Regions from separate parts of the Streptomyces sp. PL-25 genome, predicted to be linked through region 2. Evidence: predicted binding sites of a transcription regulator. Region 2 holds the regulator's gene; each other region holds the start of a gene.

Region 1 (7,131 bases), 650 kb from region 2:
GAACGCGCCGAGGTCCAGATAGGTCGCCTTGTTGCCGGTACGGCCGAGCTGCCAGCCGAGGCCGGGCGAGGAGTTGCCCTGCGCGCGGGCGATGATCGGGTTGATCACGAAGTCGGTGAACGCCTTGATCAGCGTGCTGAAGGCCAGCGCCACGATCAGGCCGACGGCCACGACCACGACATCGCCGCGCATCAGGAAGTTCTTGAAACCCCGCAGCATGGTTGGTCCTCGCTTCCCGGCGGACCGCGCGCACCGGCGGCACCCGCCGTGCCGCCCGCCGCGACCAGTCTCCGGGCGCGCGGGCGGCGCCCGCACCCCGGGCGCCGCCGATCGGGGGAGCGGGGCGCCCGCCGGGTGCCGGTGCGTCAGGGGCGGCCCGCCGGGTGGCCGAGAAGCATCGTGGGGGCGCCCGCCACCCGGGTGAGGAAGACGGTCGCCGTGTTCCGGCCGCACGGCCTGGGCAGCGCCTTGCGGCGCAGCTCCTCCGGTTCGACGGCCGAGCCGCGCTTCTTCACGGTCAGCGCGCCCACCTCGCGCTCGCGCAGCAGCGCCTTCAGCTTCTTGACGTTGAAGGGCAGCCGGTCGGTGATCTCGTACGCGGTGGCGTACGGGGTGGGCCGCAGCGCGTCGGAGGTGACGTAGGCGATGGTCTCGTCGATCAGGCCGCCGTCGAGTCCGGCGGCGGCCTCGGCGACCAGGTGGGAGCGGATGACGGCACCGTCCGGTTCGTACAGGTAGCGGCCCACCGGCCGCACCGGCGGGTCGGGCAGGCCCCGGCCGCGCAGCGTGTGCGGTCCCGGCAGCAGGGTCGCGCGCACCAGGCCCGGCTCGGTGCCGAACCACAGCACCGCCTCCTTCACGTCCCCGCCGTCGGAGATCCACTCGGCCTCGGCCTGCGGCGGCACCGCCTCGTGCGGGATGCCGGGCGCGACCTTCAGCGCGGCGCGCGGGGCCTTCAGCGCCGCCCCCACGGCCCAGGAGAGCGAGGGCGAGTAGCTCTCCGGGTCGAAGATCCGGCCCCGGCCGCCGCGCCGCGCGGGATCGACGAACACCGCGTCGTACGCGGACGTGTCGACCTCCGTCACATCCGCCTCGCGGACCTCGATCAGCCCGGCGAGCCCCAGCGCCTCGGCGTTCGCGCGGGCCACCGCCGCCGTCACCGGGTCCCGGTCCACGGCGAGGACCCGGATCCCGGCGCGGGCCAGGGCGATCGCGTCGCCGCCGATGCCGCAGCACAGGTCCGCGAGCGAGGTCACGCCCAGCTCCGCGAGCCGCGCCGCGCGGTGGGGGGCCACGCTCGCCCGGGTGGACTGCTCGACCCCGTTCGGGGTGAAGAACATCCGGTCCGCGTCGTCGGCGCCGAACTTCGCGGCCGCCCGCTGCCGCAGCCGGGCCTGTCCGAGCGCGGCCGACACCAGGGCGGCGGGGTGGTCGCGGCGCAGCCGGGTGGCGACGGCGAGTTCGTCGGCGGGCGCGGTGCCGCGCACCTCCTCCAGGAGGGCGCGGCCCTCGTCGGTGAGCAGCGCGGCGAAGGAGTCGGGCGGGGCGAGTGGGTCGGTCACCGGTTCATTGTCGGCCAGTCGGTGGACGGTGCGCGGCCGGCCGCGGTGTCGCCGCGGCTCAGGGGCGGCGGGCTGGGAGGATCCGGCGCCATGACCGTAGTAGTACAAAATGACAAAAAACGTCTCCTGGGTGCCCTGCGGCGCCGGGCGGCCCTGCACGCCGGACTCGGCGCCCTCGCCGTCGCCGCCCTCGTCTCCGGCTGCGCCGGACAGGACAGCACGGCGGTACGGCCCGCCCCCGGCCAGCAGCGCCTCCAGGCGCCCCCCGCCCGCGCCCTCGACTCCTACGCCTCCCGGCTCGCGACCTCCGCCGCGGCCCGCACCGCCGCCGCCAAGCGCTGGGGCCTGAGCCAGGCCCCGCTGCTGCCCCCGCCGCCCCCGGCCGTCAAGCCGAAGATCCACGCCCGCGCCGGCTTCGAGGTGGACCACCAGGAGGACTGGGACCTGCCCCCGGTCTTCACCACCGTCCCCACCAAGGACAAGGTCCTCTTCCTCACCATCGACGACGGCGCCGAGAAGGACCCCGCCTTCCTGCGCATGATGAGCGAGCTGAAGGTCCCCTACACGGCCTTCCTCAGCAACTACCTCGTCCAGGACGACTACGGCTACTTCCGCAAGGCGCAGGCGCAGGGCAACACCCTCAACAACCACACCCTGCACCACCCGTACCTGCCGGGCCTGTCCTACGACGAGCAGAAGCACGAGATCTGCGACATGCAGGACATCATGCAGAAGCAGTTCGGCAAGCGCCCCCGGATGCTCCGCCCGCCCTACGGCAACTACAACCAGGACACCCTGCGCGCCGCCAAGTCCTGCGGCATCCGCTACGCGCCGATCTGGAACGAGGAGGTCTACGTCGACCACTGGGAGTTCCGCGAGGACGACAAGCGGCTGCGCCCCGGCGACATCGTGCTCACCCACTTCCGCGGGCGCGACGAGTGGGACGGCACCATGGCCGACGACATGCGCCGCTTCCTGAACTACGCGACGGCCGAGGGGTACGCGGTGGCCCGGCTGGAGGACTACCTGTGAGACCGCGGCCCCGGCCGCGGCGCACGGCCGCGGGCCTGCTCGCGGCCGTGCTGCTGCTGGCCGGCTGCGCCTCGTCCGTCGACCCGATCCAGCGCCTGGGCCGCAAGGCCGCGCAGCGGGTCGCCTCGCCGGACGCGGCCTCCGACCGGCAGCCGTACCGCCGCTGGGGCCTCACGGCCCCGCTGCCCGCGCCGCCGCGCCCGCCCGCCCGGCCGACTCCCGCCACCGCCCGCCCCGCCGGGCCGCCGCCGGTGGTCGACCACGTCGGCACTCCCGACCGGGTCGTCTTCCTCACCTACGACGACGGCGCCGAGCGCGACGCGCGCTTCGTCGACATGGTCCGCGAACTGCGCCTGCCCGTCAGCATGTTCCTCACCGACAGCATCGCCGGACCCGGCTACGGCCACTTCGCGCGCCTGCGGTCGGCCGGTGCGGCACTGGAGAACCACACCCTGGAGCACCCCGCCCTGCGCGGTCTGCCCCGCACCGGCCAGCGCGCCGAGATCTGCGGCCAGCGGGACAAGCTGCACGCCCGCTTCGGCGTCCGCTCCCGGCTGTTCCGGCCGCCCTACGGCTCCTACGACGCCACCACCCGGCGCGCCGCCGCCGACTGCGGGGTGTCCGCGATCGTCCTGTGGCGCGCCTCGCTGACGGAGACCGGCCTCCGCTTCACCCACGGGCGGCACGCCCTGCGCCCCGGCGACATCCTGCTGGTCACCTCGGACGACGACGACCTCGACGGGCCGACCCTGCGCGAGCGCACCACCCGTCTGCTGCGCGAGATCCAGCGGGACCGGCTGACGGTGGCGAGGCTCCAGGACTACCTGTGACCACCCGCGGCGGCCTCCGACCACCTCTGACCGCCTCCGACCACCTTCGGCTGCCTGTGACCGCCGGTGGACGAATGCCCTTCGCGGGAGGCGTCCCGGACCGACGCGCCACGAGGCAATTGGCACTCCGCTTGACCGAGTGCTAATCGCGGTCATAGTCTCGGCTCTGGCACTCCCCACCGGAGAGTGCCAACAACGCGACGGGCAGGTCCGGCACCCGCGACGACGGATCGACCTGGTCGCCACCTCAGACAGTTAACCCCGTGAGATCTCCGAAGGGGGAGGTCGGATCGTGACGACCGCCAGCTCCAAGGTTGCCATCAAGCCGCTCGAGGACCGCATTGTGGTCCAGCCGCTCGACGCCGAGCAGACCACGGCCTCTGGCCTGGTCATCCCGGACACCGCGAAGGAGAAGCCCCAGGAGGGCGTCGTCCTCGCCGTGGGTCCGGGCCGCTTCGAGGACGGCAACCGTCTTCCGCTCGACGTCAAGGTCGGCGACGTCGTGCTCTACAGCAAGTACGGCGGCACCGAGGTGAAGTACAACAACGAGGAGTACCTCGTTCTCTCGGCTCGCGACGTCCTCGCGATCATCGAGAAGTAAGTCACCTCAGCACTCCTGCTGTGAACTGCGCCCCTGGCCCCCGCGATCGATGAGAAGCCGGGCGCCCGGGGCGCAGTGTGTTCTTCACCCAAGATTTCCGAGAGGGCTCCCGCTGCCATGGCGAAGATCCTGAAGTTCGACGAGGACGCCCGTCGCGCCCTTGAGCGCGGCGTCAACAAGCTTGCCGACACGGTGAAGGTGACGATCGGCCCCAAGGGCCGCAACGTCGTCATCGACAAGAAGTTCGGCGCCCCGACCATCACCAACGACGGCGTCACCATCGCCCGCGAGGTCGAGATCGAGGACCCGTACGAGAACCTCGGTGCCCAGCTGGTGAAGGAGGTGGCGACCAAGACCAACGACATCGCGGGTGACGGCACCACCACCGCCACCGTGCTCGCCCAGGCGCTCGTGCGCGAGGGCCTGAAGAACGTCGCGGCCGGTGCCTCCCCGGCGCTGCTGAAGAAGGGCATCGACGCCGCGGTCAAGGCCGTCTCGGACGACCTGCTCGCCTCGGCCCGCCCGATCGACGAGAAGTCCGACATCGCCGCCGTGGCCGCGCTGTCCGCCCAGGACCAGCAGGTCGGCGAGCTGATCGCCGAGGCGATGGACAAGGTCGGCAAGGACGGTGTCATCACCGTCGAGGAGTCCAACACCTTCGGTCTGGAGCTGGACTTCACCGAGGGCATGGCCTTCGACAAGGGCTACCTGTCCCCGTACTTCGTCACCGACCAGGAGCGTATGGAGGCCGTCCTCGACGACCCGTACATCCTGATCAACCAGGGCAAGATCTCCTCCATCGCGGACCTGCTCCCGCTGCTGGAGAAGATCATCCAGGCGAATGCCTCCAAGCCCCTGCTGATCATCGCCGAGGACGTCGAGGGCGAGGCCCTGTCGACCCTGGTGGTCAACAAGATCCGCGGCACCTTCAACGCCGTCGCGGTGAAGGCCCCCGGCTTCGGTGACCGCCGCAAGGCGATGCTCCAGGACATGGCCGTCCTCACCGGCGCCACCGTCATCTCCGAGGAGGTCGGCCTCAAGCTCGACCAGGTCGGTCTCGACGTGCTCGGCTCCGCCCGCCGCATCACCGTCACCAAGGACGACACCACCATCGTCGACGGTGCCGGCAAGAAGGACGAGGTCGAGGGCCGCATCGCGCAGATCAAGGCCGAGATCGAGTCCACCGACTCCGACTGGGACCGCGAGAAGCTCCAGGAGCGCCTCGCGAAGCTGGCCGGCGGCGTGTGCGTGATCAAGGTCGGCGCCGCCACCGAGGTGGAGCTGAAGGAGAAGAAGCACCGTCTGGAGGACGCCATCTCCGCGACCCGCGCCGCGGTCGAGGAGGGCATCGTCTCCGGTGGTGGCTCCGCCCTGGTGCACGCCGTGAAGGTCCTGGAGGGCAACCTCGACAAGACCGGCGACGAGGCCACCGGTGTCTCGGTCGTCCGCCGCGCCGCCGTCGAGCCGCTGCGCTGGATCGCGGAGAACGCCGGCCTGGAGGGCTACGTCATCGTCTCCAAGGTCGCCGAGCTGGAGAAGGGCAGCGGCTACAACGCCGCCACCGGTGAGTACGGCGACCTGGTCAAGGCCGGCGTCATCGACCCGGTCAAGGTCACCCGCTCCGCCCTGGAGAACGCCGCCTCCATCGCCTCCCTCCTGCTGACGACCGAGACCCTGGTCGTCGAGAAGAAGGAAGAGGAAGAGCCGGCCGCAGCGGGCCACGGCCACGGCCACTCCCACTGATCGCTCCGCTGGACCGACGGCGCCCAGTCCCCTGCGGGGGGCTGGGCGCCGTCGTCTCTGTGGCTTGCCGGATTGCCCCTGGTCCACGTGCGGGGACGGCTGCCGCTGAATCCGCGGTCACTGCCCCTCGACGGCTGGGGCGGCCACGACGGCCCACACGCCCTTGCCCGGCGCGCCGGGACGCGGGGCCACACCCCACTCCTTGGCGAGGGCCGCGACCAGGACCAGTCCCCGCCCGCCGTCCGCCTCAGCCGCCGGGTCCCCGTCCGTGCACGCCTCCCGCACGACGGGCAGCCGCTCGCCCCGGGTGTCGTCCACCTCGATCCTGACCCGGTCCTCGCCGTCCCGCCGGGACAGACGCAGCTCGGCGTCCCGGCCCTGCACCCGGCCGTGAGTGAGTACCGGTAGGCCACAGGCGAGGTGGCTGCCGCGGCAGCTCCTTTTCCTGTGGCCCCCGGCCCGAACCCGCCGTGCACCTTTCGGTGCAGCGGGCTCTCCAGCGATTACTGCATCCTGGGCCCGGTTATGCGTGGATGTTTTCATGGCAGGGCGGACAGACCACCAGGGTTCTGCGTCGCTTCTTGACCATTATCTGCATCCACGGAGGCTGCTCCTTCCGCGCCTGGAGCTCTGCAAGGTGGCGAACTTGGTGGACTTGCACGGCTGTTCGCTTGTTGCAGAGTTCGCACCGTCCTTTGCGGAGCCGGTCGATGAGCTGGCTTCCGCGCGGGCGGCTGCGGGGAGTGAATTGAGTAGGCGGAAGGTCGTCAATGACGGCTTTCCGCTGCCGGATCAGGGGAATACCACCGAACCGTGCGATCAGCGGTTTCCTGCCCTCACGTTTGATCCTGGCCTCAAAACATCTGCGTGGTCCGACGGGTGTCCGGATGGTTGTTTTGTACTTGTTGGCCATCGCGGTCACCCGTGACCGATGCCTGGCGGCCAGGGTCTTGAGCATGGAGGTCAGCATGACCCCCTTGAGCCGGTCGAGTTTCCAGACATCGCCGGCCAGCAGGTAGTACTGAACGATGCCCCGGTACTGCGCTCCGTAAATGCCGATGATGTCGAAGGGTGTGCAACTCGTCAGCGGGAGCAGGTGTGTGGGTTTGCCACGGTGGAGGAACGGGGCGCATTTGGCCTTGATCACACCTTTGGGTACGCGGAGTTGGATCTTCCCGTTGATGGAGCGGAGACCGCGATTGATGCGGCCGCCCCTGGAGACCTTTTCATCTGCGTGCTGGACGGTGATCTCGTAGCCGAGGAAGCGGGCCGCTTGGGTGCGGCCATGGGTGATCAGCGTTTTGCCCTGGTTGAGTTCCAGCTTGAGGTCGTCGCGGAGGAATGCGGCCAGGCGCTGTTTGAT
Region 2 (7,131 bases):
GCGGGTCACCGGCCTGCGCCGCCGCCTTGCGCAGCGGGGAGGCGAGGTGGTGGACCTGCGGGTAGGCGGCCGGGGCGTAGGGGCCGTGTTCGCGCATGAAGCGGTTGACCAGGCCGCGGGCGGGCCGTCCGGAGAAGGCGCGGGTCAGTTCCGTGTGCGGGAACAGCGGGTCGGTCAGGGCCTGCTTGTGCAGGGCGTGCGCCCCGGACTCGGGGGTGGCGAGGAAGGCCGTGCCGAGCTGGGCGGCGCTCGCGCCGGCGGCGAGGACGGCGGCGATCTGGCTGCCGCGCATGATGCCGCCCGCGGCGATGACCGGCAGCTCCACCGCCTCGCTGACCTGCGCGACCAGGGAGAGTACGCCGATGCCCGCGCCGTCGTTCTCCCGCTGGTCGCGGTGGGTGCCCTGATGGCCGCCCGCCTCCACGCCCTGGGCGATCACCGCGTCCGCGCCGGACCGGCCCACGGCCAGCGCCTCGTCGACGGTGGTCGCGGTGACCAGGACGTAGGTGCCGACGCGGTGCAGGGAGTCGACGACCTCACGGGTGGGGGCGCCGAAGTGGAAGGAGACCACGGGGACCGGGTCGTCCAGCAGGACGGCGAGTTTCACGTCGTAGCCGTCGTCGTGCCCGCACTCGGGGTCGCCCAGCTCCGTCTCGTACCAGGTGGCCTCGCCCGCCAGCTGCTGGGCGTAGAGGTCGACGGCGCCGGACTCCGCGAGGTCGGGCTGGGGCATGAAGACGTTGACGCCGAAGGGGCGGCCGGTCAGCCCGCGCACCTGTTTGATCTCCTGGTACATGCCGTCCGCCGTCTTGTAGCCGGCGGCGATGAAGCCCAGTCCGCCGGCCTCGGAGACCGCGGCGGCCAGCTGCGGCCCGGAGGGGCCGCCCGCCATCGGGGCCTGCACGATCGGCCGAGGGAAGAGATCGGTCAGCGCGGACAATGCGGAGGACATGACCGCATGGTGTCACGTCCGCGGCACGCCGCCGCATCCGGGCGTCCTCTGGCATATGCCAAAGGCAGCCACCGATACCGGTGGCTGCCCTTGGGAGCGCTTCCCCGCCCGGACGCGGCCGGGCGGACCCGCTCAGCGTCCGTTGAACGCGTCCTTCAGCCGCGAGAACAGGCCCTGCTGGCCGGGCTGGAACTGCCCCTGGGGCCGCTCCTCGCCGCGCAGCTCGGCCAGCTCCCGCAGCAGGCGCTCCTGCTCGGGGTCGAGCTTGGTCGGCGTCTGCACCTCGACGTGCACGATGAGGTCGCCCCGGCCGCCGCCGCGCAGATGCGTGACGCCCCGGTCGTGCAGCGGGATCGACTGCCCGGACTGGGTGCCCGGCCGGATGTCGACCTCCTCCAGGCCGTCCAGCGTCTCCAGCGGCACCTTGGTGCCCAGGGCCGCCGCCGTCATCGGCAGGGTGACCGTGCAGTGCAGGTCGTCGCCGCGCCGTTGGAAGGAGGAGTGCGGCAGCTCGTGGATCTCGACGTAGAGGTCGCCGGCGGGGCCGCCGCCGGGGCCGACCTCGCCCTCGCCCGCGAGCTGGATGCGGGTGCCGTTGTCCACGCCCGCCGGGATCTTCACCGTCAGGGTGCGGCGGGCGCGGATGCGGCCGTCGCCCGCGCACTCCGGGCACGGGGTGGGCACCACGGTGCCGAAACCCTGGCACTGCGGGCAGGGCCGCGAGGTCATGACCTGGCCCAGGAAGGACCGGGTGACCTGCGAGACCTCACCGCGGCCGCGGCACATGTCGCAGGTCTGGGCGGTGGTGCCCGGGGCCGCGCCCTCGCCGCTGCACGTGGTGCAGACGACGGCGGTGTCGACCTGGATGTCCTTCGTGGTGCCGAAGGCCGCCTCGTCCAGCTCGACCTCCAGCCGGATCATGGCGTCCTGGCCGCGGCGCGTGCGCGAGCGCGGTCCGCGCTGCGAGGCCGTGCCGAAGAACGCGTCCATGATGTCGGAGAAGTTGCCGAAGGAACCGGCGCCGAAGCCGCCCGCGCCGGCCCCGCCGGACTGCGAGAGGGGGTCCCCGCCGAGGTCGTAGACCTGCTTCTTCTGCGGGTCCGACAGCACCTCGTAGGCGGCGTTGATCTCCTTGAACCGCTCCTGGGTCTTCGGATCGGGGTTGACGTCCGGGTGCAGCTCGCGCGCGAGCCGGCGGAACGCCTTCTTGATCTCATCCTGCGACGCGTCGCGGCGCACGCCGAGAACGGCGTAGTAGTCCGTGGCCACTTACGACTCCGCCAGGATCTGTCCGACGTACCGTGCCACTGCGCGTACCGCTCCCATCGTTCCCGGGTAGTCCATGCGGGTCGGTCCGACCACGCCGAGCTTGGCCACTGCCTCGCCGCCCGAACCGTAACCGACCGACACGATGGACGTGGAGTTGAGTCCTTCGTGGGCGTTCTCGTGACCGATGCGCACGGTCATGCCCTGGTCCTGTGTCTCACCGAGCAGCTTCAGCAGGACGACCTGCTCCTCCAGCGCCTCCAGCACGGGCCGGATGGTGAGGGGGAAGTCGTGTCCGAAGCGGGTGAGGTTGGCGGTGCCGCCGATCATCAGCCGCTCCTCGTTCTCCTCGACGAGGGTCTCCAGGAGGGTGGACAGCACGGTGGCGACCGCGCCCCGGTCCTCCAGGTCGAACCCGTCGGGGAGGTCCTCGACCAGCTGCGGCACATCCGCGAAGCGGCGGCCCGCGACCCGGCTGTTCAGCCGCGCCCGCAGGTCCGCGAGGGACGTCTCGCCGAAGGGCGCCGGGCAGTCGATCATCCGCTGCTCGACCCGGCCGGTGTCCGTGATCAGCACGAGCATCACGCGCGCGGGTGCGAGCGCGAGCAGTTCCACGTGCCGCACGGTCGAACGGGTCAGCGACGGGTACTGCACCACGGCGACCTGCCGGGTCAGCTGCGCCAGCAGCCGCACCGTGCGGGCCACCACGTCGTCGAGGTCGACGGCGCCGTCGAGGAAGTTCTGGATGGCGCGCCGCTCGGGCGCGGTCATCGGCTTGACCCCGGCCAGCTTGTCGACGAAGAGGCGGTACCCCTTGTCGGTGGGGATCCGGCCCGCGCTGGTGTGCGGCTGGGCGATGAAGCCCTCGTCCTCCAGGGCCGCCATGTCGTTGCGGACCGTGGCCGGTGAGACGCCGAGGTTGTGCCGCTCGGTGAGGGCCTTGGAGCCCACCGGCTCCTCGGTGCCGACGTAGTCCTGGACGATGGCGCGCAGCACCTGAAGCCGTCGCTCGCTGAGCATCGCGCACACCTCCAGAGTCGTCCCTCGGCTTCCGCCTGGCACTCGGCGCATTCGAGTGCCAGCATTCCCCGGCCCAGTGTACGGCCGTGGGGTACGCCGGGGGCAAGACTGGTCCAGGTGACCGGTCCGGGGAAGGCCAGGGGCTTTCGTTCGGATCAGGCCGGATGAGGGAGCGGGGTCTGGTGCCGTGCCTCGCAAGGCGGAGGAGGGCGGCATGGCGGAGCCATGGCAACCGACGACAACGCCGCGAGGGACGGCACCAGGGCACGCGAGCCCGGCATGATCCGAACGAGAGGCCCTAGCGTTCCGGTATGACCGTGACTTGGGAAGAGCTCGGGTGGGAGCGGCTGGCGGACGGCGTGGGGCGGGTGCGGCTCCCGGGGTGGGACTGCACGGTCGGGCTGGTCGCCGGAGCCGGGGCGGCGCTGATGGTGGACGCGGGCTCCTCCCTCGCCGAGGGCGCGCGGCTGCGTGCGCGGGCGCGCGAGCTGACCGGCGGCGATGTGACACATCTCGCGCTGACACACCCCCACTTCGACCATGTGCTCGGGGCGGCGGCGTTCGACGGCGCCGAGATCCTCGCCGCCGAGGGGGCGCGCACGGTGCTCGGCGACGCGCGCGGGCGCGCGGAGCTGCGCGAGGACGCGGTGCGCCAGGGGCTCGACGCGGCGGCGGCCGAGGAGGCCGCGGCGGCCCTCCCGGTCCCCGGCCGCGAGGTTTGCGGGCGGCTGGCCCTGCCGCTGGGCGGCGGCCGGGAGGCGGTACTGGCAGAGCTGGGCGCCTCGCACAGCACGCACGACCTGGCGGTGCTGGTGCCGGTGCCGGGCGGACGGCCGGTGGTCTTCTGCGGCGACCTGGTCGAGGAGTCCGGCGAGCCGCAGGCGGGCCCGGACGCGGCGCCGTCCCGGTGGCCCGCCGCGCTGGACCGGCTCCTCGCGCTGGGCGGCGAGGACGCGCTCTACGTCCCCGGGCACGGTGCGGTGGTCGACGCCGCCTTCGTCCGGGCCCAGCGCGACGCGCTGGCCGACCGCTTCGGCGTGTCGCGCTGACCGCGGCCCCGGATCTCCCTATCGTCACTCGAATGCGCCAGTACTCCGCCGACCTCACCCCGCCCTGGAAGAAGCCGCGGGCCGTGCCCGAGGTGGCGGCCGAGCCGGGGCTCGTGGTGGAGGAGCCGGCGACCGGATTCTGCGGGGCGGTGATCCGCTGCGAGGCGGGCATGGTGACCCTGGAGGACCGCTTCGGCAAGCACCGCGTCTTCCCGCTCCAGCCCCGGGGCTTCCTGCTGGAGGGCCGCCCGGTGACGCTGGTGCGGCCCGCCTCGGGTCCGGTACGTCCCACCCGTACCGCCTCCGGTTCGGTCGCCGTCCCCGGCGCACGCGCGCGCGTGGCCCGCGCCGGGCGCATCTACGTGGAGGGGCGGCACGACGCCGAGCTGGTCGAGAAGGTGTGGGGCGACGACCTGCGCATCGAGGGCGTCGTCGTGGAGTACCTGGAGGGCGTGGACGACCTGCCCGCCATCGTCGAGGAGTTCGCGCCCGGCCCGGACGCCCGTCTCGGCGTCCTCGTCGACCATCTCGTCCCGGGCAGCAAGGAGTGGCGGATCGCCGAGGCGGTCACCAGTGAGCACGCGCTCGTCGTCGGGCATCCGTACATCGACGTCTGGGAGGCCGTGAAGCCGTCCTCGCTGGGCATCGAGGCGTGGCCCCGGATCCCGCGCGGCCAGGACTGGAAGACCGGGGTCTGCCGCGCCCTGGGCTGGCCGGACCACACGGGCGCGGCCTGGCAGCGGATCCTCGGGCGGGTGCGGTCGTACAGGGATCTGGAGCCGGAGCTGCTGGGGCGGGTCGAGCAACTGATCGATTTCGTGACGGAGCCGGCGTAGAGCCACCTGGCCGGCCCGGGTCGCTCAGTCGACCAGGTCCCGCACCACCGCGTCCGCCAGCAGCCGGCCGCGCAGGGTGAGCGCCGCGTGCCCGGCGTCGTACGGCTCCCGCTGGAGCAGGCCGTCCGACAGCGCCCGGCGGGAGGCCGCGAGGCCCGCCTCGCGCAGCAGGTCCAGCGGTACGCCCTCGCGCAGCCGCAGCTCCAGCAGGATCCGCTCCACCCGGCGGTCCTCCTCGGTGAGGAGTTCGCGCCCGGCGCCCGGGGAGCGCCCCTGGGCGAGGGCCGCCGCGTACGCGCCGGGGTGCTTGACGTTCCACCAGCGCACGCCGCCCACGTGGCTGTGCGCGCCGGGGCCCGCGCCCCACCAGTCCGCGCCGCGCCAGTACAGCTCGTTGTGCAGGCAGCGGGCGGCCCGGGAGGTCGCCCAGTTGGACACCTCGTACCACTCGAAGCCCGCGGCGGACAGCGTCTCCTCGGCGATCAGATAGCGGTCGGCGTGCACGTCGTCGTCGGTCATGGGGACCTCGCCGCGCCGGATCCGGCGGGCCAGCTGGGTGCCCTCCTCGACGATGAGCGCGTAGGCGGAGACATGGTCGGGGCCCGCGCCGAGGGCCGCGTCCAGGGAGGCACGCCAGTCGTCGTCGGACTCGCCGGGTGTGCCGTAGATCAAATCGAGGTTGACATGCTCGAAACCGGCGGCGCGGGCCTCGGCGACACACGCCTCGGGGCGGCCGGGCGTGTGGGTGCGGTCGAGGATCTTCAGCACATGCTGCCGGGCGCTCTGCATGCCGAAGGAGATCCGGTTGAAGCCGCCCTCCCGCAGGGCCGCCAGATACGCCGGGCCGACCGACTCGGGGTTGGCCTCCGTGGTGATCTCCGCGTCGGGCGCGAGACCGAACTCGTCCCGGATCGCGGCCAGCATCCGGACCAGGTCACCGGCGGCGAGCAGGGTGGGCGTACCGCCGCCGACGAAGACCGTGCGGACCGGGCGCGGGTCGTCGCCGAGGACCTTGCGGGCGAGCCGGACCTCGTCGACGAGGGTCTCGGCGTAGTTGTCGCGGGAGGCGAGGACACCGCCGGTGCCGCGCAGCTCGGTGGCGGTGTAGGTGTTGAAGTCGCAGTAGCCGCAGCGGGTGGCGCAGTACGGGACGTGCAGATAGAACCCGAGCGGCCGGCCTGCGGCGCCGGTGAGCGCGGAGACGGGCAGCGCGCCGTCGGCGGGGACGGGCTCGCCGTCGGGGAGTGCGGAAGGCATGCCTTCCATTGTCCGGCATCGGACCGGTGGACCGGACGCGACGGGAGTCGGCCGGGAGGCCGGGGAGCCGGGAGGCCGGGGAGCCGGGAGGCCGGAAGACCGGGAAGCGGGAGGCCGGGAGGCCGGGAGCGGCGGTCGGCCGGGGAGCCTGGGCAGGAACGGGGTTCCGTCGGCCGCCCGCGAGCGTGAGCGGCGGTCGGCCGGTGAGCCGGGCAGGAACGGCGACGCGTCGGAGGCCGGGGGTGTGTCCGGCTCGCGACCGGCGGGCCGGGGCATCGCTGGTGACGGCCTGCCGCCCGGAGCATGAGCGCTGTCCGCCTGCCGCCCGGAGCGTGATCGATGTCCCGCCTGCCGCCGGGGGCACGACCGGCGTCGGCTCGGGGTGGCGGGCCGATGCCGGCCATGCTCCGGGCGGTGGGCGGGCGCGGGCGAGGGGGCCCGGTCCACTGGTCGAACGCCGGCCGTGCTCCGGTCGGCAGGCCGGACGCCGGGTGCTTCCGGACGGAAGGCTCTGCGCTCGTCACGCTCCTGTCGTCGGGCGGGGCACCGGCCGCGCGCCCCGGGCGGCGACCGTACGCCGGTCACGGGCACGGCCCGGCCGTGCGTGGGCCGTCCGCTCTCCGGGCAGCGGGGCACGCACGGCGCTCACACGGCCGGACCGAGGCACCACCGGCACCCGGCGTCCCGCTCGCCGCCCGCGGCGCCGTCGGAGTCCTGCCCGCCCACCGGAGCACGGTCGGCGGGCAGGACC
Region 3 (7,131 bases), 1.9 Mb from region 2:
CCCGCTACGGCGTCCGCGAGGACCGCCCGCAGCCCCAGCAGCGCTGGCTGCCGGAGCTGTGGAACGGCCGGGAGTGGCAGCTGTGCGGCACCCCGCGCCGGGACCGGCGCGAGGCGGAGCTGTTCGTCGCGGCCCAGCGGCGCGGCCCGCACGCGGCGGCGGCCTACCGCCTGGTGCACGAGTTCACCGACTACGAGGTGGTGCGCACCTGGGGGACGCCGGTGCGGGTGGACATCGAACCGCTGGGCAACCTGTGAGGCGCCCCGGGGGCGGTCGGCCGGACAGGCCCTAGTTGTATTGATCACGAGCGTTGTTGACGCGCGTGGGTGCTTGATCATGGCGAAGACCTCCGGTGTGGTGGAGCTGTCTAGGACCGCACCACACGGAGGTCTTCGTGTCCCACCGTAATGCCCGGCTGACCGTTCACGGCAGGCGGCTGCTCGTCGAGCGTGTCCGCTGCGGCCGCCCCGTCGCGCACGTCGCCGCCGAGATGGGCGTCTCACGCGCCACAGCCCACAAGTGGATCCGCCGCTGGCGTACCGAGGGCGAGGCCGGCCTCGCCGACCGCTCCAGCAGGCCCCGAACCACCCCGCACCGCACGCCGGCCGCCGTCGAGGCCCGGGTGTGTCACGAGCGGCAGGTCCGCAAGCTCGGTCCCGCACGGCTGGGGCCGGTCCTGGGCCTGCCCGCCTCGACCGTGCACCGGATCCTGGTCCGCCACGGCCTGAACCGGCTGGCCCACCTGGACCGGCCCACCGGACAGCTCATCCGCCGCTACGAACGCGACCGGCCCGGCGAGCTGCTCCACGTGGATGTCAAAAAGCTCGGCCGCATCCCCGACGGCGGCGGCCACAGGGTACTGGGCCGCCAGGCCGGCCGCGCCCGCCGCAGCAACATGGGATTCGACTACATCCACTCCGCCGTCGACGACCACTCCCGCCTGGCCTACAGCGAGGTCCACCCGGACGAGAAGGCCGTCACCTGCGCCGGCTTCCTGCGGCGGGCCGCAGTCTTCTTCGCCACCTGCGGCATCACCCGCATCGAACGCGTCCTGACCGACAACGCGTGGCCCTACCGCAAGAGCTTCGCCTGGCGGCAGGCGCTGGACGATCTCGGCGCGGCCGGCAAGCTCACCCGCGCCTACCGGCCGCAGACCAACGGCAAGGTCGAACGCTTCAACCGCACCCTGCTCGACGAATGGGCCTACCAGCGGCCCTACACCAGCAACACCGAACGCACCGACGCCCTGACAGACTTCCTGCACACCTACAATCACCACCGCTGCCACACCGCACTCGGAGGCAAGCCCCCAATCAGCCGTGTGAACAACGCTGCGAGTCAATACACCTAGTTAGCCCTTCGGTCCGACCGCCTCGGTACCGGCGGCCCGCGCCGCCGGGTCCGCCGCGGCCGGGGCGCCCGGGGCGGGGGCGGTGCGCCGGCCCGGGATGAAGGCGGCGATGACGAAGCCGAGCAGGGCGGCGCCCGCGCCCAGCGCGAGGACGGTACGGAAGCCGTTCTCCGAGGGCAGCGCGTAGGGGCCGAACCGCGTGGTCAGATGGGCGAGGACCACACCGGCGACGGCGCTGGCGGTGGAGGTGCCGATGGACCGCATCAGCGTGTTGAGGCTGTTGGCGGCGCCCGTCTCGGAGGCGGGCACGGCGCCCATGATGAGGGTGGGCATCGCCCCGTAGGTGAAGCCGATGCCCGCGCTGATGACGCAGGGCGCCAGGACGAAGTGCCAGACCTGGTCCATCAGGACGATGTTCAGCAGATATCCGGCGGCCACGATGAGGGCGCCGGTCATCAGGGTCACCTTGGCGCCGCGGGCCCGCGACAGGGCCGCCGAGAACGGGGCCACCGCCATCATCACCAGTCCGGAGGGCGCCATGACCAGGCCGGTGGCGAGCAGCGACTTGCCGAGGCCGTAGCCGGTCTGCGAGGGCAGCTGGAGCAGCTGCGGGATGACCAGGGACATCGAGAACATCGCGAAGCCGATCGCGATGGAGGCGAGGTTGGTCATCAGCACCTGGCGGCGGGCCGTGGTGCGCAGGTCCACCAGCGGTGCCTGGACGCGCAGTTCGAAGGCGCCCCAGGCGAGCAGGATCACCACGGCGGCGGCGAGCAGGCCCAGGGTGGAGCCGCTGCCCCAGCCCCAGTCGGCGCCCTTGGAGACCGCGAGCAGCAGGCACATCAGGCCCGCCGCCATGCCGAGGGCGCCCACGGCGTCGAACCGGCCGCCGGAGCGCACCTTCGACTCCGGTACGAGCAGCAGCACGAGGACCGCCGCGACGGCGCCCAGGACCGCCGAGGCCCAGAAGAGCATGTGCCAGTCGAAGTTCTCGGCGATGACCGCGGCGGCGGGCAGGCCGAGGGCGCCGCCCACACCGAGCGAGGCGCTCATCATCGCGGTCGCCGAGCCGAGCCGCTCGGCGGGCAGTTCGTCGCGCATGATGCTGATGCCGAGCGGGATCACCCCGGAGGCGAGGCCCTGGAGGGCACGGCCGACGACCATCGGGGCAAGGGAGTCGCTGAGCGCGGCGACGACCGAGCCGGCCACCAGCATGACGAGGCTGAGCAGCAGCATGCGGCGCTTGCCGTACATGTCGCCGAGGCGGCCCATGACGGGGGTCGCGATGGCCGCGGCGAGCAGCGTGGCGGTGACGACCCACGCGGCGTCCGACGCGGAGGCGTGCAGCAGCTTCGGCAGCTCCGAGACGATCGGGATCACCAGGGTCTGCATCAGCGAGACCACGATGCCGCCGAAGGCCAGGACGGCCACGATGGCGTTGGGTCTGGGCAGGGCCTCGGCAGCGGTGGGCCGGGCGGGTGCGTCGGACATGGAAGAGGTCTCCGGGAGGGCAGGGGTACTTGACTCAAGCAACCATAATTCGACTTGATTGACTTAAGCAAGCTAAATCGGTGGCCGCCGACGGCCACCATGGGGTGGTTCGCCGGTCTGCCTATGCTCAGGCGCATGGCACTGGAATGGGAACAGATCATCGTCGACTCCGCCGACCCGGTCGCTCTGGGGCGCTGGTGGGCCGAGGCTCTCGGCTGGGTCGTGGTCGACGAATCCGAGGAGATCATCGAGATCCGGCCCGAGCCGGACCGGATGCCGGGCCTGCTCTTCGTGCCTGTCCCCGAGGGCAAGACGGCGAAGAACAGGCTGCACCCCGACTTCCGCCCCGACGACCAGGAGGCCGAGGTCGCGCGACTGCTCTCCCTCGGCGCCCGGCGCGCCGACACCGCGCAGGACGGGCAGCACTGGGTCACCCTCCTCGACCCGGAGGGCAACGAGTTCTGCGTCCTGAGCGAGCGCAGGAGCTGAGCGGGGACGCCGTCGAAGGACACAGGGACCGGCTGCGACCGCCTACGGCCGGCGGGTCCCGGCCGCAGCCGGCCGCCCCGGAAACGCCCGAGGGCGGCACCCCCTGGAGACAGGGGGTGCCGCCCTCGGCAGGGACGGGCTGATCCGCGGGCGGATCAGAAGTCCATGTCACCGCCCGGCATGCCGCCCGGAGCGGCCGCGGCGGCCTTCTCCGGCTTGTCGGCGATGACGGCCTCGGTGGTGAGGAACAGCGCGGCGATCGACGCGGCGTTCTGGAGCGCGGAGCGCGTCACCTTCGCCGGGTCGATGATGCCCTCGCCGACCAGGTCGACGTACTCGCCGGTCGCGGCGTTCAGGCCGTGGCCCGGGGTCAGGTTGCGCACCTTCTCCACCACGACACCGCCCTCGAGGCCGGCGTTGACGGCGATCTGCTTCAGCGGGGCCTCAAGAGCCAGCTTGACGGCGGCGGCACCGGTGGCCTCGTCGCCCTCCAGCTCCAGCTTCTCGAACACCTGGGAGGCCTGGAGCAGGGCCACGCCACCACCGGCGACGATGCCCTCCTCGACGGCCGCCTTGGCGTTGCGCACGGCGTCCTCGATGCGGTGCTTGCGCTCCTTCAGCTCCACCTCGGTGGCGGCACCGGCCTTGATGACGGCCACGCCGCCCGCGAGCTTGGCCAGGCGCTCCTGGAGCTTCTCGCGGTCGTAGTCGGAGTCGCTGTTCTCGATCTCGGCGCGGATCTGGTTGACCCGGCCGCCGACCTGCTCGGAGGAGCCGGCGCCGTCGACGATGGTGGTCTCGTCCTTGGTGATGACCACCTTGCGGGCCTTGCCCAGCAGGTCGAGGGTGGCGTTCTCCAGCTTGAGGCCGACCTCCTCGGAGATGACCTCGCCGCCGGTCAGGATGGCGATGTCGCCGAGCATGGCCTTGCGGCGGTCGCCGAAGCCCGGGGCCTTGACGGCGACGGACTTGAAGGTGCCGCGGATCTTGTTGACGACCAGGGTCGACAGGGCCTCGCCCTCGACGTCCTCGGCGATGATCAGCAGCGGCTTGCCCGACTGCATGACCTTCTCCAGGAGCGGGAGCAGGTCCTTGACCGAGGAGATCTTGGAGTTGGCGATGAGGATGTACGGGTCCTCCAGCACCGCCTCCATGCGCTCCATGTCGGTCGCGAAGTAGGCGGAGATGTAGCCCTTGTCGAAGCGCATGCCCTCGGTGAGCTCGAGCTCGAGCCCGAAGGTCTGCGACTCCTCGACGGTGATGACGCCTTCCTTGCCGACCTTGTCCATGGCCTCGGCGATCAGCTCGCCGATCTGGGTGTCGGCGGCGGAGATGGAGGCGGTGGAGGCGATCTGCTCCTTGGTCTCGACCTCCTTGGCCTGGTCGAGCAGGGCGGCGGAGACGGCCTCGACGGCCTTCTCGATACCGCGCTTCAGGGCCATCGGGTTGGCACCGGCGGCCACGTTGCGCAGGCCCTCGCGGACCAGCGCCTGGGCCAGCACGGTCGCGGTGGTCGTACCGTCGCCGGCGACGTCGTCCGTCTTCTTGGCGACTTCCTTGACCAGCTCGGCGCCGATCTTCTCGTACGGGTCCTCGAGCTCGATCTCCTTGGCGATGGAGACACCATCGTTGGTGATCGTGGGGGCGCCCCACTTCTTCTCGAGGACGACGTTGCGACCCTTGGGGCCGAGCGTCACCTTGACGGCGTCCGCGAGCTGGTTCATGCCGCGCTCGAGGCCGCGCCGCGCCTCCTCGTCGAACGCGATGATCTTGGCCATGTGAAGTGGTCCCTCCAGGACTGGGGGTGATTCCTTCGGACCGCGCCCGCGCCCGCGACGGACGGCTCGCCGACCTCGTGGTTCCTTGCCCCACCCGGCCTGCGGGCCTCACCGACCCGGTCCTCGTTGTCACTCTCACCTTCAGAGTGCTAACGCCAATGATTAGCACTCGGCATGCCCGAGTGCAAGGTGCGCCCGCGTAGCGGGCTCGATGAGGGGCGGTGGTCGGGTGACGGGCGGGCGCAAGCGCCTCTGGTGGGGAGGCCGCCTCCGGCCGGGATCAGCCGGAGGCGAACAGAGGGGAGGGGGCGGGGCGCGGCGGGCAGGACGAAGGGCCCACACCCCGCAAGGTGTGGGCCCTTCGTGTGATGTACGTTCAGGCGGTGACGCGAACCATGTCGGCCTGCGGGCCCTTCTGACCCTGCGAGATCTCGAACTCGACCCGCTGGCCCTCTTCCAGCGTGCGGTAGCCGTCCATCTGGATCGCGCTGTAGTGGACGAAGACGTCCGCACCACCGTCGACCGCGATGAAGCCGTACCCCTTCTCCGCGTTGAACCACTTGACGGTGCCCTGAGCCATGCCTAACTCCCCTATTACTGGCCCTTGCACAGATCCGCACTTCGCGGATCCGGGTCAGACCTCACCCCCCGTGAATCGGGGGCGTGCGCCGGAACGCGTCGACCGCGGCTGAATGTATCTGTCCAACTGCCGTCTGCAACAGGTCAATCGGACGAGAAATCCGGGCGGGAGCGGTCCGGAATGTGACGAGAATTCGGCTGAACCCTGGGCAAGTCGGGCCCCATAAACACGGCAAATGCCGCAAAATACCCGCGGATTTTGGCTGTTTCTCATCGGCGGGCGGCAGAAATCAAGGGGCGCTCGACCGGGAGATCCGGGGCGCCTTCCCCAACTCTACCGCGCTCAATCACATGGAATTGCCCCCTCCGCTTCTCCCGCGGAGGGGGCAATTCACCGGATACTCCGATCACCGTCATTACCGACGGTAATGATCAGCCGCCGGCGACCGCCGGGATGATCGAGACACCGGCGCCGTCCGGGGTGGCCGTCTCCAGGCCCTGCTCGAAACGGACGTCGTCGTCGTTGACGTAGACGTTGACGAAGCGGCGCAGCTTGCCCTGGTCGTCCAGGACGCGCGCGGCGATGCCCGTGTGGTTCTTCTCCAGGTCGGAGATGACCTCGGCGAGGGTGGCGCCGTCGGCGCTCACCTCGGCCCGCCCGCCGGTGTAGGTGCGCAGGATGGTGGGGATGCGAACGGTCACGCTCATGCGAGGCCAGCCTCTCGGAAGGAGTCCAGGGTGGGGCGGATGGTGGCGGTCAGACCGGTGCCGGCCACCGCGTCCAGGGTCTTGAGGCCGTCGCCGGTGTTGAGCACGACGGTGGTCTTCGACGGGTCGAGCAGACCGCTCTCGACAAGCTTCCTGGTGACGCCGACCGTCACCCCGCCCGCGGTCTCCGCGAAGATGCCCTCGGTGCGGGCCAGCAGCTTGATCGCGTCGACGACCTGCTCGTCCGTCACGTCCTCCACGGCGCCGCCGGTGCGGCGCGCGATGTCCAGGACGTAGGGGCCGTCGGCCGGGTTGCCGATGGCGAGGGACTTGGCGATGGTGTCCGGCTTCTGCGGGCGCACCACGTCGTGTCCGGCCTTGAAGGCGGTGGAGACCGGCGAGCAGCCCTCGGCCTGGGCGCCGAAGATCTTGTACGGCTTGTCCTCGACCAGGCCGAGCGCGATCAGCTCGCGCAGGCCCTTGTCGACCTTGGTGAGCTGGGAGCCGGAGGCGATCGGGACGACGATCTGGTCGGGCAGCCGCCAGCCGAGCTGCTCGCAGACCTCGTACGCCAGCGTCTTGGAGCCCTCGGCGTAGTACGGCCGCAGATTGACGTTCACGAAGCCCCAGCCCTCGCCGGCCGGGTCGCCGATCAGCTCGGAGCAGAAGCGGTTCACATCGTCGTAGTTGCCCTCGATGCCGACGAGTTCGCCGCCGTAGATCGCGGCCATGACG

Evidence for each region. Region 2 encodes HrcA, which represses chaperone genes, less so after heat shock. Its sites were predicted from a motif close to TTNGCACTCNGNNNNNCNGAGTGCNAA; they were not measured.
Region 1: a site for HrcA is predicted at 3,544-3,570, ahead of groES (co-chaperone GroES). Genes of this name have one in related genera too.
Region 3: a site for HrcA is predicted at 5,272-5,298, ahead of groL (chaperonin GroEL). Genes of this name have one in related genera too.

What each region holds. Positions count from the first base shown of each region.
Region 1 is NZ_CP136997.1:2,944,348-2,951,478, reverse strand. It holds gene R4Z62_RS13005 (large conductance mechanosensitive channel protein MscL) at 1-219, opposite strand, end outside; gene R4Z62_RS13000 (class I SAM-dependent methyltransferase) at 366-1,562, opposite strand; gene R4Z62_RS12995 (polysaccharide deacetylase family protein) at 1,653-2,594, shown strand; gene R4Z62_RS12990 (polysaccharide deacetylase family protein) at 2,591-3,424, shown strand; gene groES (co-chaperone GroES) at 3,717-4,025, shown strand; gene groL (chaperonin GroEL) at 4,143-5,768, shown strand; gene R4Z62_RS12975 (ATP-binding protein) at 5,886-6,152, opposite strand; gene R4Z62_RS12970 (reverse transcriptase/maturase family protein) at 6,292-7,131, opposite strand, start outside.
Region 2 is NZ_CP136997.1:2,295,724-2,302,854, forward strand. It holds gene R4Z62_RS10235 (nitronate monooxygenase) at 1-952, opposite strand, end outside; gene dnaJ (molecular chaperone DnaJ) at 1,085-2,221, opposite strand; gene hrcA (heat-inducible transcriptional repressor HrcA) at 2,222-3,238, opposite strand; gene R4Z62_RS10250 (MBL fold metallo-hydrolase) at 3,550-4,287, shown strand; gene R4Z62_RS10255 (DUF3097 domain-containing protein) at 4,320-5,123, shown strand; gene hemW (radical SAM family heme chaperone HemW) at 5,148-6,380, opposite strand.
Region 3 is NZ_CP136997.1:4,156,727-4,163,857, reverse strand. It holds gene R4Z62_RS18860 (hypothetical protein) at 1-257, shown strand, start outside; gene R4Z62_RS18855 (IS481 family transposase) at 395-1,351, shown strand; gene R4Z62_RS18850 (MFS transporter) at 1,352-2,842, opposite strand; gene R4Z62_RS18845 (VOC family protein) at 2,978-3,331, shown strand; gene groL (chaperonin GroEL) at 3,487-5,109, opposite strand; gene R4Z62_RS18835 (cold-shock protein) at 5,486-5,689, opposite strand; gene R4Z62_RS18830 (MoaD/ThiS family protein) at 6,121-6,396, opposite strand; gene thrC (threonine synthase) at 6,393-7,131, opposite strand, start outside.